Regions from separate parts of the Nocardioides endophyticus genome, predicted to be linked through region 3. Evidence: predicted binding sites of a transcription regulator. Region 3 holds the regulator's gene; each other region holds the start of a gene.
The links. The regulator HrcA, encoded in region 3, represses chaperone genes, less so after heat shock. The targets are predictions, from matches to a motif close to TTGGCACTCGNNNNNNNCGAGTGCCAA.
Positions count from the first base shown of each region.

Region 1: a site for HrcA is predicted at 1,172-1,198, ahead of groES (co-chaperone GroES). Genes of this name have one in related genera too.
Region 2: a site for HrcA is predicted at 1,554-1,580, ahead of groL (chaperonin GroEL). Genes of this name have one in related genera too.

Region 1 is NZ_BAABKN010000014.1:25,735-28,001, forward strand. It holds gene groL (chaperonin GroEL) at 1-663, opposite strand, end outside; gene groES (co-chaperone GroES) at 742-1,035, opposite strand; gene ABEA33_RS10295 (class I SAM-dependent methyltransferase) at 1,227-2,267, shown strand, end outside.
Region 2 is NZ_BAABKN010000015.1:202,560-204,826, reverse strand. It holds gene groL (chaperonin GroEL) at 1-1,423, opposite strand, end outside; gene ABEA33_RS13480 (hypothetical protein) at 1,629-2,267, opposite strand, start outside.
Region 3 is NZ_BAABKN010000027.1:66,690-68,956, reverse strand. It holds gene ABEA33_RS20900 (hypothetical protein) at 1-614, opposite strand, end outside; gene hrcA (heat-inducible transcriptional repressor HrcA) at 790-1,809, shown strand; gene dnaJ (molecular chaperone DnaJ) at 1,866-2,267, shown strand, end outside.

The sequences.
Region 1 (2,267 bases), on a different contig from region 3:
GTGCAGCAGGATGTACGGGTCGTCGAGGACGGCCTCCATCCGCTCCGGGTCGGACACGAAGTACTGGCTGATGTAGCCCTTGTCGAACTGCATGCCCTCGGTGAACTCGAGCTCGGTGCCCATCGAGTTGGACTCCTCGACGGTGATGACACCGTCCTTGCCCACCTTGTCGAAGGCCTGCGAGAGCAGGTCGCCGATCACGCTGTCGCGGCTGGAGATGGTGGCGACGGACGCCATGTCCTCCACCGACTCGACCTCGCGGGCGGCCTCCTTGAGCGCGTCGCCGACGGCCTCGGCCGCGGCGTCCATGCCCCGCTTGAGGCCCATCGGGTTGGCACCCGCGGCCACGGCCCGGAGGCCCTCGTGGACCATCGCCTGGGCGAGCACGGTGGCGGTGGTGGTGCCGTCACCAGCGATGTCGTTGGTCTTGGTGGCCACCTCCTTGCACAGCTGCGCGCCGAGGTTCTCGAAGGGGTCGTCGAGCTCGATCTCACGGGCGACGGTCACACCGTCGTTCGTGATGGTCGGCGCGCCCCACTTCTTGTCGAGGACGACGTAGCGGCCCTTGGGGCCGAGCGTCACCTTGACGGCGTTGGCGAGCTTGTCCACGCCGCGCTCGAGGCTGCGGCGGGCGTTCTCGTCGAACTCCAGGATCTTGGGCATTGCTCTCCTCTAGAACGAGTTCGGGTCGTGAGTCCCAGCGGGCGCGTCAGCGCTCGCTGGGACTCACGACCCGGGAAATCAGGAAACGATCGCGAGGACGTCGCGGGCCGAGAGGATGAGGTACTCCTCGCCGGCGTACTTGACCTCGGTGCCGCCGTACTTGCTGTAGATGACCTTGTCGCCGACGCTGACGTCGAGCGGGACGCGGTTGCCGTTGTCGTCGATGCGACCGGGACCAACGCTCAGGACCTCGCCCTCCTGGGGCTTCTCCTTGGCGGTGTCCGGGATGACCAGGCCGGAAGCCGTGGTCTGCTCGGCCTCGAGGGCCTTGACAACGATCCGGTCCTCGAGAGGCTTGATGTTGACCGACACGATGTCGACCTCCACTTTCTGGCACTTCGATGGTGGGTGATGCACGTCTGGCGCCTGCGGTTCTGGTACGCCGTCGCGGGGGTCGCACCGGGACGCAGGCGCTGGCACACTCGCGGGGAGAGTGCCAGTTCAGAAACTAGCACTCTCCCCAACGGAGTGCCAGAGCACCCCCGTCCTGACAGGATCGGACCGTGGACCTCGACGCCTTCCGGTGGCTGCTGACCGACGACGGACAACAGCTGCTCGCCGCCGCAGTCGATGCGGGTGACGACTCCCTGGCCACGCAGACCCGGCTGCGGCGGACGGCGAAGCCGGCGCAGGTCGCCGTCGCGCTGACCCAGGCCACCCTGCGGGTCAAGGGGCGCGCGAAGTTCGGCGAGCTGGCTGACCGGATGTACTTCACGTCCGAGGGCCTCGAGCAAGCCACGCGGCTGCGAGTCGGCGAGCACCGGGCCGCGCGCCTAGTCGCGTCCTCCGCGCAGACCATGATCGACCTCGGCTGCGGGATCGGCGGCGACCTGATCGCCAGCGCCCGAGCCGGGCTCATCTGCGCCGGTGTCGACCTGGACCCGGTGCGCGTCGAGGTCGCCCGGGCCAACCTCGCCGCCCTCGGGCTCCCGGGTGCCGTCGAGGTTGCGGACGCGACGACGGTCGACCCGACACCGTTCGACGTGGCCTTCGCCGACCCCGCCCGACGGAGCGCGCGCGGCCGCAGCTTCGACGTCGACGACTGGACGCCGCCGTGGCCCTTCGTCGAACGACTCCTCACCCGCGACGCGTGCGTGAAGGTCGCGCCCGGCATCCCCCACGAGCTGGTCCCCCCTGGCGTAGAGGCCGAGTGGGTCAGCCACCACGGCGAGGTCAAGGAGGCCGCACTGTGGTCCGGGCGGCTCGCGACCACGGGCCGCCGGGCGACCGTGATCGGCGAGTCCGGGCTGGCGACGATCACCGACGAGGACGACCCTGGCGGCGACGTACGCCCGGTGGGTGAGTACCTCTACGAGCCCGACGGCGCGGTGATCCGCGCCGGGCTCGTCACCGCCGTCGCCGCCGGGGTCAACGGCGGGCTCGTCGACGAGCACATCGCCTACGTGACCTCCGACGAGTCGTTCCGTACGCCGTTCGCCCGCGGCTACCGCGTCATCGAGGAGCTCCCCTACCGGGAGAAGCAGCTGCGCGCGGCGCTGCGCGAGCGCGGCGTCGGTCGCCTGACCATCAAGAAGCGCGGCGTC
Region 2 (2,267 bases), on a different contig from region 3:
CGTGACCCGGGGTCAGGTTGCGCACCTTCTCCGCCACGACGCCGCCCTCGAGGCCGGCGTTGATCGCGATCTGCTTGAGCGGGGCGTCGGACGCGAAGCGCACGATGTTGGCACCGGTCGCCTCGTCGCCGACGAGCTCGAGCTTGTCGAACGCGGTGGCCGCAGCCTGCACGAGCGCCACGCCGCCACCGGCGACGATGCCCTCCTCGACGGCCGCCTTCGCGTTGCGAACGGCGTCCTCGATGCGGTGCTTGCGCTCCTTGAGCTCGACCTCGGTGGCCGCGCCGACCTTGATGACCGCAACGCCGCCGGCCAGCTTGGCCAGGCGCTCCTGCAGCTTCTCGCGGTCGTAGTCGGAGTCCGACTTCTCGATCTCGGCACGGATCTGGTTGACCCGACCGGCGATCTGGTCGGCGTCGCCGGCACCCTCGACGATGGTGGTCTCGTCCTTGGTGATGACGACCTTGCGGGCCTGGCCGAGCAGCTCGATGCCGGTCGACTCGAGCTTCAGGCCGACCTCCTCCGAGATGACCTGGCCGCCGGTCAGGATCGCGATGTCCTGCAGCATGGCCTTGCGGCGGTCACCGAAGCCCGGGGCCTTGACGGCGACGGACTTGAAGGTGCCACGGATCTTGTTGACGACCAGGGTCGACAGCGCCTCACCGTCGGTGTCCTCGGCGAGGATCAGCAGCGGCTTGCCGGACTGCATGACCTTCTCGAGGAGCGGCAGCAGGTCCTTGACGTTCGAGATCTTCTGGTTGGCGATCAGGATGTACGGGTCCTCGAGGACCGTCTCCATCCGCTCGGGGTCGGTGACGAAGTAGGCCGAGATGTAGCCCTTGTCGAACCGCATGCCCTCGGTGAGCTCGAGGTCGAGGCCGAACGTGTTCGACTCCTCGACGGTGATGACGCCTTCCTTGCCGACCTTGTCCATCGCCTCGGCGATGATCTCGCCGACCGTGGTGTCAGCGGCGGAGATCGACGCGGTCGCGGCGATCTGCTCCTTGGTCTCGATGTCGATCGCCATGTTGGAGAGCTGCTCCGACACGGCGGCGACAGCGGCCTCGATGCCGCGCTTGAGGCCCATCGGGTTCGCACCCGCGGCCACGTTGCGCAGGCCCTCGCGGACCATCGCCTGGGCGAGGACCGTGGCGGTCGTCGTACCGTCGCCGGCGACGTCGTCGGTCTTCTTGGCGACCTCCTTGACGAGCTCGGCACCGATCTTCTCGTACGGGTCCTCGAGCTCGATCTCCTTGGCGATGGACACACCATCGTTGGTGATCGTGGGGGCGCCCCACTTCTTCTCGAGCACGACGTTGCGGCCCTTGGGACCGAGGGTGACCTTGACGGCGTCGGCGAGCGTGTTCATGCCACGCTCGAGACCACGCCGGGCCTCCTCGTTGAAAGCAATCAGCTTGGGCATAACTCCTGCGATTCCTCACGCTTAGAGTTCGGGGATCCGGCTCGATGGGTTGCCCGCGACGGACGACCCTGCTGACCCGGCGAACCCTTTCTCGCCGGCGCGGAGGGCCTCAACTTGCACCGATCCGGAGTTGTCACTCTCATGACGAGAGTGCCAGCGTCATGTTTAGCACTCGACCCCTGCGAGTGCAAGATCGGCGCCGCCCTCAGGAGTGGAGCCGGGCGAAGCTGGACTGCCACCCAGGCGTCACCGACATCACCCGCCGGAACGTCCGGGTGTCGACGTCCCACGCGATCAGCAGGTCGCGATCCTCGGCCACCGACTCGTAGACCACGGTGTCGGCGTCCAACCAACCGGCGACCGGCGGTGCGTCCATCCAGCGCTCGTCGTCGATGCCGGTCATGAAGGCCAGGATGCTCGAGCCCTTCAGACCGCCCGTGACGACCAGGTACGCCGGCCCAGCGAAGTACACCGCCGACTCGCGGATCGGGATGGCCGGCCCCATCCCCCAGCTCTGCGCGCTCCGGGTCGCAACCCCGTCGTCGATGGCGCGTTCCAGACCGTACGGGTTCCGCATCGCCTCCATCAGGTCGAGCACCTGCGGCGGCGCGATCTCTCCGCGGCCCGACGGCACCCCGTCCACGCTGAACAGCGGGCCCGTGGGCGCGCGCTCGCGCGGGAGGACCAGCAGGTCGTCAAGCTGCCAGCGGACGTACGCCGTCTCCGCACCTCTGGCGTCGAGCTGCGACCACTCGTGGGTGGCGAGGTCGTAGAGCGACAGGTGACCGTGCTGGGGGAAGACCAGCCGTCGGCCGTCCGGGGACAGCATCGAAGGGGTGGCCAG
Region 3 (2,267 bases):
CTCGGCGTGAGCCGTGCGATGCGCACCCCGCCGAGGTCGCCCGCACGGGTGCCGGTGCCGGTGCCGACGGCCTGGCGGAGCTCTTCCTGGTGGCAGTCGTTGGCGTGCTCGACCGAACGCTGCAGGTGGCCGCGGTTGAGGTGGTGCGCGCGGCTGCGGAACTCCTCCAGCGGGACCCGCAGCTGGCGATCGGGGACGCCGGGGGAGACCGGCTCCTGGGGTCGCGCGAGCAGCACGAAGTTGAGGTTGAGCGACACCACGTGGCGGATCGTGTCGCAGCAGTCGCAGTGCTGAGCGCCGGTGCGCTCGAGGCGACCGGCGAGGGTCAGGGTGTCGCCCCGCTCCCGACCACCCCGGGGGCCGAGGCCGCTGGTGACGGTCAGCAGGGCGCTGCGGTTGTCGGCGGCGGCGCGCGCGACGGGGGAGTTCGCCGGGCACAGGAAGGTCGGCGTACCGCGGTGGTCGCTGAGGCCGAGCTCGTCGTCCTCGCCGACGGCGTGCTCCTCGCCCTCGATCACCAAGCTGACGGTCGACGGGCACGCGAGGATGCTGCGGGCGTCGGCCGCGACCAGGCGGGGATCGACATCGGGGCTGTGGTGGTCGGTCGTGGTCACCGGTGACTCCATCCGCTGTCAGGTCAAGGACTTAGGTAAGCCTAACCTATCCGTTGTTCGGAGATCGCACACCGGGGCTTCCACGATGTGGCCGCACCACCGGCGGGTAGGCTTGGCACTCCCGACGACCGAGTGCCAGAGTGGCGGGCGGACCGACGATGAGGAGGCGGGGCGAGTGCAGGAAGAGCGCAGGCTGGACGTGCTCCGCGCCATCGTCGAGGACTACGTCGCCACGGAGGAGCCGGTCGGCTCCAAGGCCCTGGTCGAGCGGCACGGCCTCGGCGTCTCGCCGGCGACCGTCCGCAACGACATGGCCGCTCTCGAGGACGAGGGCTACATCACCCAGCCCCACACCAGCGCGGGGCGGGTGCCCACCGACAAGGGCTACCGGCTCTTCGTGGACCGGCTCACGACCGTCAAGCCGATGAGCTCGGCCGAGAAGCGGGCGATCGCGTCTCTCCTCGACGGCGCCGTCGACCTCGATGACGTCGTGCAGCGCTCCGTACGGCTGCTCTCGCAGCTGACCCGTCAGGTCGCGATCGTGCAGTACCCCACGCTGTCTCGGTCCACCGTCCGCCACATCGAGCTGGTCGCGCTCGCGCCCAGCCGACTGCTGGTGGTCCTGATCCTGAGCACCGGCCGGGTCGAGCAGCGCCTGGTCGAGCTCGCGGCGGACGTCGACGACGAGTCGATCGCGGACCTGCGGGCCGTCGTCAACCGGGCCGCGAACGGCGAGATCATCGCCGAGGCCAACGCGGCCCTCGCCGCGCTGGTTGCCTCCGAGACCCCGGTCGCGCCGGCGACCCAGGCGGTCGTCGAGGCGCTGCTCGACGCGATGTCCGACCACCGCTCCGACGAGCGCATCGTGGTCGGGGGCGCCGCCAACCTGGCCCGGTACGGCGACAGCTTCGACTCCGCCGTACGTCCGCTTCTCGAGGCGCTCGAGGAGCACGTCGTGCTGCTCAGGCTGCTCGGCGAGGCCACCACCGGTGAGCCGATCACCGTCCGGATCGGCCACGAGGGTCCCTACCAGCAGCTCTCCTCGACCAGCGTGGTCGCCGCGGGGTACGGGCCCGGCGAGGAGGCGTTCGCGCGCCTCGGCATCGTCGGGCCGACCCGCATGGACTACCCCGGCAGCATGGCGGCGGTCCGGGCCGTCGCCCGCTATGTCTCGCGGATCCTCGACGAGGCCTGACGGCCGGCACGTAAACGCCAGTTCAGACACACCAGCACGAGCAACGAAGGAACCACGTGGACCCGTACGAGCTTCTCGGTGTCGACCGCGACGCGGACGCCGACGCCGTCAAGAAGGCCTACCGGCGTCTTGCCCGGCAGTACCACCCCGACGTCAACCCGGACCCCGAGGCGCAGGATCGGTTCAAGGAGATCTCGCGCGCCTACGAGATCCTGTCGGACCCGCAGAAGCGTGCGGCGTACGACCGCGGCGGCGACCCGTTCGGCGGCGCCGGCGGGGGCTTCGGCCAGGGGCCGGGCTTCTCGTTCACCGACATCATGGACGCGTTCTTCGGCGGCCAGGGCGGTGCCGGTCAGCCGGGGCGCGGACCGCGGTCGCGGTCGCGGTCGCGTCGCGGCCAGGACGCGCTGATCCGGATCGAGATCGAGCTCGCCGAGGCGGCCTTCGGGGTCACCCGT